Regions from separate parts of the Neobacillus sedimentimangrovi genome, predicted to be linked through region 1. Evidence: a T-box and tRNA genes for the amino acid it is inferred to sense, from the RefSeq annotation. Region 1 holds a T-box; the other holds one or more tRNA genes.
What was found. A T-box is a leader RNA that pairs with one kind of tRNA and senses whether it is charged. The one in region 1 lies ahead of thrS (threonine--tRNA ligase), so its partner is inferred to be a tRNA-Thr.
Positions count from the first base shown of each region.

Region 2: it has a tRNA-Thr gene. The T-box ahead of thrS (threonine--tRNA ligase) is inferred to sense a tRNA for this amino acid. The anticodon was not compared.

Region 1 covers NZ_JAAFZF010000053.1:8,901-13,338, reverse strand. The annotation lists gene dnaI (primosomal protein DnaI) at 1-379, shown strand, start outside; gene ytxC (sporulation protein YtxC) at 517-1,380, shown strand; T-box leader at 1,469-1,715, shown strand; gene thrS (threonine--tRNA ligase) at 1,912-3,843, shown strand; ribosomal protein L20 leader region at 4,000-4,133, shown strand; gene infC (translation initiation factor IF-3) at 4,250-4,438, shown strand, end outside.
Region 2 covers NZ_JAAFZF010000017.1:1,392-5,829, reverse strand. The annotation lists gene GZA11_RS07850 (hypothetical protein) at 12-593, opposite strand; gene GZA11_RS16470 (hypothetical protein) at 617-832, opposite strand; gene GZA11_RS07845 (hypothetical protein) at 953-1,198, opposite strand; tRNA gene GZA11_RS07840 (tRNA-Thr) at 1,501-1,573, shown strand; gene cyoE (heme o synthase) at 1,890-2,831, shown strand; gene GZA11_RS07830 (TetR/AcrR family transcriptional regulator) at 2,976-3,587, opposite strand; gene GZA11_RS07825 (ABC transporter ATP-binding protein) at 3,800-4,438, shown strand, end outside.

The sequences.
Region 1 (4,438 bases):
GGCTAAAAAACAAATTTCTTCGATGATTGTATATGTTCCAGAATTGTTCAGGGAAATGAAAAGCTCGATTGCTGATGCAACTTTGAACGAAAAGATTGATGCATTGAAAAAAGAGCCGATCTTAATGCTCGATGATATTGGTGCAGAAGCTGTTTCCAGTTGGACAAGAGATGAAATTCTTGGTCCGATTTTACAATTCCGTATGCTTGAAAACCTTCCAACTTTCTTCACCTCTAATTTTGACTATCAAGGGCTTGAACACCATTTAACCTATAGCCAGCGTGGTGAAGAAGAAAAAATGAAAGCCCGTAGGATTATGGAGAGAATCAAGGCATTGAGCGAACCTGTTATGGTCGGAGGGCCAAATCGTCGATATTAAATTAGAATACTTTTTTGTGAGGACTGTCAGGGGAAAACCGGCAGTCTTTTTTTATAGCTTTCTATCCGCAAACTTCTATTTTGGCCAAGTCCCCCATATACATGAAAACAGAGAGTTGGTTTTTAGGGGGGATTTGGTTGGCAGAAATCATCTTCCAAACTAAGATGGATGCAATAAAGTTTTATAACCACTTGCTCAAGTCTTTAAATGACCATTTTGATAATGAAAATATTCTTCTTATTGAAGATCGCCATATAGTTAAAATAATGGAAGGTGTAGCATCAGAACAATTTTTTACTAATGTAAAAAATGCCTTCTGTGAATTTATTACAAAAATTAAACGAGATGATTGGTTTCGTGACATATTAACGAAACAATTTTATTATGAGGATCCTGAAGAACAACAGCAAATTATTGAGATTATCTACTCCATCCAAGAAGGTCAAAGAGAAGATCTTTCTGTTTTTTTTAAACACACAAAAGAAGGACCGAATATCCGGGCAGCAATTGACCATGTATTTCAGGAAAATGTCTCTTTTTCATTTGATTCCTTCGTCAAGTTCCGGCTCCGTTCCTATTTGAAGCATCTTACAAACTATGTGGAAATCTCCATTGATGAATATAAAATGGAACAAGAATATCAAATGTTTGTCCAAATGCTTAGGGACTTCTTAGTGGGGCGTGAACCAAAATTTCAAGTCATTCATCTGTTATTTGATGAGGAGATTACGTTCTATAATGACCAGTTAGAAGAAATCAAAAGAAGTGAATTAACAAAATTGATTGACCGAAAATTACTTGTCAATCATCCTGTTTATGTCGACTCCATCACAATTGCTCCACTTTTGTCAATTGCACCAACGACGATTTTTCTCTATACAAAGGATGCAGAAGCTCCACTCATTCGAACGATTAACAATATTTTTGAAGAAAGAGTCATTATTAAGCCTTACGAATTATTTTGGAAAAATTCAGCTTATTCTTCAGAAAACCACGCATAAAAACAAAAAATTGTTGAAATAATTAGTATTATGAGGTTGCAAATTCAAAAATAACTGATTATAATAACGTACATAGTTGAATTTCATAGTAAAAGTAATGATAAGGACAAGAGTATTTTTTTACGGTTTATAGAGAGGGAGGTCATGGCTGGAAGCCTTCTAACACGAAAAAAATACTTACCACCTTTAAACTTCAACAGTGAACGCTTCATTTAGAAGCCTGTAATTGTTGACGGATGCAGCCGTTACCTGAACTAGAGTCATTTTTGAAGCATTAGGTTTTCAAAAATGAAAAATTGGGTGGAACCACGTGTTAATTATAACTCGTCCCTTTATTTGAGGGACGGGTTTTTTTATTGATTAGCTGCCTATGAACAGTGCATACGTTTATAGGAGCAAGGGTCCTTGCTCATACGACAGTAAGGACCGAAGCTCCAAATGCGCTATTGCTTTGCAAAGTCTCACCAGACAGTCCGCAAAGTGCTTTTCCTAATTTTAAACACAGACTATTTTTCAAAGGAGGAGTTAAATATGTCAGAGGTTGTAAAAATTACATTTCCTGATGGAGCTGTAAAGGAGTTTCCACAAGGAACGACTTCCGAGGATATCGCGGCATCGATTAGCCCAGGCCTTAAGAAAAAGGCGATAGCCGGTAAGCTTAATGGTCAATTAATTGACCTTCGTCGTCCAATCCATGAAGACGGTTCTATAGAAATTGTCACTCAAGATTCACCAGAGGCTTTAGAGGTGCTTCGTCATAGTACAGCTCACTTAATGGCACAAGCAGTAAAGCGCCTATATCCAGGTGTAAAGCTTGGCGTCGGGCCGGTGATTGAAGGTGGATTCTATTACGATATGGATCTTGAAGTGTCTTTAACACCGGATGATTTACCAAAAATCGAAAAAGAAATGGCGAAAATTGTAAATGAAAATCTAGAGATTGTACGTAAAGAAGTTAGCCGTGCTGAAGCGGTACAACTTTATAAAGAAATTGGCGATGAGTATAAGTTAGAGCTAATTGAAGCGATTCCGGATGAGGAAACAGTAACGATTTACGAGCAAGGAGAGTTTTTTGACCTTTGCCGTGGCATTCACGTACCTTCCACTGGAAAAATTAAAGAATTTAAACTATTAAGTATTGCTGGTGCTTACTGGCGAGGAGATAGCAATAACAAAATGCTTCAACGTATTTACGGTACAGCATTCTTTAAAAAAGAAGACCTAAAAGAGCATCTCCGTTTATTGGAAGAAGCGAAAGAACGTGATCATCGTAAACTTGGGAAAGAACTCAGTCTGTTTACTACATCCCAAAAAGTCGGACAAGGACTGCCGCTTTGGCTGCCAAAAGGGGCTACCATCCGTCGCATCATAGAACGCTATATTGTAGATAAAGAGGTCAGCTTGGGCTATGACCATGTGTATACACCAATCATGGCAAATGTGGAACTTTATAAAACCTCCGGTCACTGGGATCATTACCATGAAGATATGTTCCCGGTAATGGAAATGGATAATGAACAACTTGTTCTTCGTCCAATGAACTGTCCGCATCATATGATGGTCTACAAGAATTCCATGCACAGCTATCGTGAACTACCTATACGTATTGCGGAGCTTGGTACAATGCACCGTTATGAAATGTCTGGCGCGTTATCAGGTCTTCAGCGTGTACGGGGAATGACATTGAATGATGCGCACATTTTCGTTCGTCCGGATCAAATTAAAGAAGAATTCCAGCGTGTCGTTTCATTAATTCTCGAAGTATATAAAGACTTTAACATTACAGATTATTCGTTCCGTTTGTCCTACAGAGATCCACAAGATAAGGAAAAATACTATGATGATGATGCTATGTGGGAAAAAGCACAGGGCATGTTGAAGCAAGCGATGGATGAGCTAGGACTTGACTATTATGAAGCCGAAGGGGAAGCAGCCTTCTATGGTCCAAAGCTGGACGTACAAGTGAAAACAGCATTAGGAAAAGACGAGACACTTTCAACTGTCCAATTGGATTTCTTGCTTCCTGAACGCTTTGATTTAACTTATGTTGGTGAAGACGGAAAACCACATCGTCCGGTTGTTATCCACCGTGGCGTTGTGTCCACAATGGAACGCTTTGTCGCTTACCTAATTGAAGAATATAAAGGAGCATTCCCAACTTGGTTGGCTCCGGTACAGGTTCAAGTCATCCCTGTATCGCCGGAAGTGCATTATGATTATGCAAGAAGTGTTCAAGAACAGCTTAAAGCTGCTGGGTTCCGGGTGGAATTAGATGGCCGAGATGAAAAAATTGGCTATAAAATCCGTGAAGCCCAATTGCAAAAAATTCCGTATATGCTCGTTGTCGGTGATAAAGAAGTAGCAGAAGACGCTGTTAATGTCCGTAAATACGGGGAACAGAAATCTGAAACACAAGCCTTTAGCGAGTTTTTACAATCACTTAAAGCAGAAGTTCAAAAATAAGGGGAGAGTGTTCTCCCTTTTTGTTTTGAAAAAATATGTTGAATAATTTTTCGTTTCCTGTTAAAATAAATTTCGTTGTTGTCAAAAAAGGTTCATTTGACAATGTATCTTTGCTTATGATATAGTTACTAAGGTATATAATTGAATACAAGTTTTTGGGAAAAGAAGAAGCACCCGCTTCTCACCTGATTTGACGCAGTATGCAGTTGGCAGGTTTTTTGTGAACTTATTGTTTCTTATAACTATGTTCGTAAAGTGTGGGTGTTTTTCATCCGCACTTTTTTATTTGCCCCGGACTGTAAGTTGTTAAGATCAGGCCTTGAGGGGGACGCTTTGCAGAAATTCTTGACCCGAACTAAAGTATTCTTTGAAAAAACCTTGGAGGTGGCTAATTATTAGCAAAGATATGTTAGTTAATGAGGGGATTCGCGCTCGTGAAGTTCGTCTAATTGACCAAAATGGGGAACAATTAGGGATTAAATCGAAAAACGAAGCGCTAGAGATTGCCGGACGTGTGAATCTTGATTTAGTGCTTGTTGCACCAAATGCCAAGCCTCCGGTAGCCCGGATTATGGACTACGGCAAGTATAAATTC
Region 2 (4,438 bases), on a different contig from region 1:
TCTACTTGACCTTAATTTTTTTGTCCAGTTAAGTGTAGCCGATTCAGTTTTTTAATCCAATAAGGTCGTGTAGGGCCCATCATTTCTGGATATAAATACATATAGTAAAGATTCGTATTTGTATTACTTACTTGAATAAGGCCTTCGTAATTACTAGGAATAATAAAATATTCATATCCTTTATCTTGATCATAGTAGTCGCTTTTTTCAAAAAAAGATAAGTATAAATTTTGATAATCGTTTTTAGCAGCCTCTGAAAATAACTCTTTTTGTCTAATCTTTTCCAAATCAACATTTTTTAGTTTGATGGTATTGTTTTTACCTTCCGATATTATAATATTATATTTACCTTGTTTTACTAAGAAATCATTTTTCCAGTTAATATAAACACCGTTATTTTTTTCTTCTACATGTAGTGCTGCTGAATGGAGTGGGAGAGAATAATAGATTATTCCTACTCCTACGCATAAAATTAAGGCCAATATACTTAATGTATAGAACAAAGCCTTTTTTGTTTTAACACTGAAAAATAGGAACACGATGAATAAAATGATGGAAACAATTCCTATGATAAATACATAATCTCTATTCATAATACCTCCAAAAAGAGTGAACTTTAATGATGGTGATTGTGTTTGGCTGATTCTTTTTCTAATTCTTTTACGGCTTCTGTTCCCACTGGTAAAACGACCGTCTCCTGTATATGCTCTTTTTCATTTACTAAACAATGAATAGTCACATTCCAAATTCCTTCTTCCAATTTGCCTTTAAATTGATGTGTTCCATTTGTATTTTCTATATTTTTGGTGAAATGGATATCTTTTTCTAACAAATCAAATTGTAAACTTACTTGTGAGTTTTGAATGACCTTGTTTTGATTATTAATCTAATGAAAAAAACTGAGCCCAAAAAAGTCGATTTTAAGTACTTTTTGGGTCAGTCATTTTTGGGGTTACATATTACTCATTGCTAATAAAATTAATGTAAAGATACCTACACTAAGAAACGCACCGGCAAAAGACATGATACGTGCTATGCACTTAAATAATTCACTTTTAAGAATAACTAACATGATCATTGAAACCAAGAATATTATTAAACCTAATAGTACTCCACTTGATACAGGAACTGTTAATAAAGAAAAGTAAAGATACCCAATTATTATAGCGACAAATAATCCAATGAATAAATTTTTCATGTAAACATCTCCACATGAACAAAATTTATTTTTTATTTCCAATATTTTCTTGTGTTGTTAATTGTAACATTTCAAATTTCACAATGAAATATTTTTTTCAATTTGAGACGTATGCCTTATTTCGATTGTTAACAGGTTTGCTGCTTTAGTTCTTTTAGTTGAATTAGAGTAGTGACCCTGATACTAGACCTTGGTGGGTTGGAGGTGACTGTAATAAACTTGAATAATTACTGAAATAGACATGAAACAGAAATGGAATTTTATGAAAAATTGTGCTATAATACCTATGTTCGTTCATACTTGCTGGTGTAGCACAGCTGGTAGTGCACTTCACTCGTAATGAAGGGGTCGCAGGTTCGAATCCTGTCACCAGCATTAAAACAGAGGCAACATTCCCTTAAACCTGAAGGGGTTGTTGCCTATTTTAATGATTGTAGTCAACCTACTGATAAGATTTAAAGGCAGCTGTTGATGATCAGTATGTAAGTAAGGAAAGTAATACTTTTGTCCTATCAAATGTCGGGGGGATGTCTCGGCTTTATTTCTTCTGTTGGCTTACAGTGAACATCCACCTTATTCCTTTTTATTGGGAATTTTTCTATAGGGGTTTTCTTTGGAAAGTATGTTAATATTAAGTTGAGTTAGTTTGTTCTTTTAGTTTGATTTTAACCATCTTTAAGGGGGGGTCTGAATGAATCAAAGTGGGGTGCCTTCCGTGCAGAACAGTGGAAAAGTAGCGATATCTCATACTAGTAGTCGAGCTAGTATGATATTTGATATAAAAGCACTATTGAAGGGAAAAGTGTTAGTGGCGAATGTCCTACCGGTTTTTGCTGGGTTTTGGCTAGCCCTCTATTTTACGGGTTCATCCTTTTCTGACAACTGGGGCATTTTCTGGCTGACGATGATCGGGAGCACCATGATTATAGCAGGGGCTCTTGTGATCAATAACTGGTATGATGTGGATATTGATACTGTTATGGATCGAACTAAGCATCGGCCGACAGTAACAGGGAATTTTTCCTTAAAAGCGGTGCTGTGGACAGGGATTATCCTTACAGTGCTAGGGTTTATTTTAATGTTCTTTACAAGATTCGAAGCTGTCATTTATTCATTTATCGGATGGTTAACCTATGTTGTTCTCTATACAATGTGGTCTAAACGACGATATACACTTAACACGGTCATTGGCAGTATTTCAGGTGCCGTTACGCCAATGATTGGTTGGACAGCGATCGATTCCGGTTTTCATATCGTTCCGATTATCATGTTTCTCATTTTATTTATTTTTCAAATGCCACATACGTTTGCCGTAGCCATGAAGAAATGTGAAGAATATCGAGCAGCTAAAGTTGCCATGCTTCCAGTGGTACATGGTTTTGATATGACTAAACGTCAAATGGTTGTTTATATCGCTTGCCTGCTACCATTGCCATTTTATCTTGGTTCTCTCGGAACTACTTTTGTTGTCATTGCAACCATCATGAACATAGGCTGGCTGGTAGTGAGCATCTACGGACTCTTTACGAAAAATGATTTAAAATGGGCACATGTCATGTTCCTTTATTCTGTGAACTATATCACTTTATTATTTTTACTGATGATCGTTGTAACATTACCAGTATTTCAGTAATAAATGGTTTCAGTTTTTATAAGTCGGATCAACAACGATAAAAGCAGTGGATTTCTCAACCGAAATCACACTGCTTTTTGTTTATAATCGAACAAAGACCAAATTTGGGACCATTTTGCATAATTTAGTACTGCCCCTAATCTATTAACGTTTTAAGCCTGCAGCATAGAAAGGACCATTAGCAGTCATGGTGTATAAAATATGAGCCATCTCTTGAGGAGATTCATTTTTATCACTATTCAACCATTGTTGTATAACGCCTAAATGTGCAGACGAAATATAGGAAATGAGGTATTCGATAGGAACTAAGAGATTTTCTTGCTGAATGAATTTGTTGTTTTCAAATAATGTTTTCCACATGAATTCTTTCATCTTTGTATGGAACGATAAATCTCCTTTTGGTCCTAATATAGCTTTCATAAATTTTCTATTTCGGTCTATATGTTCAAAAATGGAGATAGCAAGGGTAACAGGAATCGTTGCCGAAGGATTCGTTTTCTTTTCATTCATGGTTTTCGAAAAGTTTTCTATGATCATATCAGCTAACTCTTGTAAAAACTCATCCTCACATTTGTTAACTAAATCATACTTGTCCTGGTAATAAACATAAAAAGTTCCTCGGTTAATTTTCGCTTTCGTAGTAATCTCTTTTACAGTAAGGGCATCTAAACCTTTTTCTTCAATTAATTCCACCAATGCATTTCTAATCGCTTCTTTTGTACGTATGACACGTATATCCATATTTCCATTACGCATTATTGTTCCCCCAAACATTATTCAACACATTTGAAGATGGTGTTGGTTATCCGACACAATCAGCATTTTTGATTATTGTAATGATATATTACGGTTTATTATAATGAATAAAAAGTATAAAAACAACACGTTGTCCGTTTTTGAGGGAGAGTAGATTCATATATAAATTATTATGAGTTGTTATTACTCTAAATTAGAGGGGGAAGAATCCGGTGGATATTAAAATTTCAAATGTTAGCAAAAGCTTTGAAAAAAAGGAAGTTATTAAAGATATCACATTTACGATTCCTTCCGGAGAAATATGCTGTTTGCTTGGACCTTCCGGTTCGGGTAAAACAACATTGATTCGTCTAATGATAGGAGCTATTGCAGCAGATACAGGAAACATTCAACTTAACAATATTCAAATGCCTAATTTGAAAATATTAAAAAAGATCGGATATATGCCACAGAATGATGCTTTGTATGATGATTTATCGGCAGAATCCAATTTGCGGTTTTTTGGAGGACTTTATCATTTAGGTAAAAGTAAATTAGATCAGCGCATTGAAGAAGTTCTTGAATTAGTAGATTTAACAGAGCATAGAAAGAAATTGGTAAGGAATTTTTCTGGTGGGATGAAAAAACGACTTTCTTTAGCCGCTTCCATTTTACATCAACCAGATGTTTTATTTTTGGATGAACCGACAGTAGGCATCGACCCAGTGTTGCGTCGTACCATTTGGGATCAGTTTCAGGAAATTAAAAAATCTGGAACGACGATTATTGTTTCCACACATGTTATGGATGAAGTAACAGAGTGTGATAAAGCGGCTCTCATTTATAATGGTTCTTTGATTGAATACGATAGT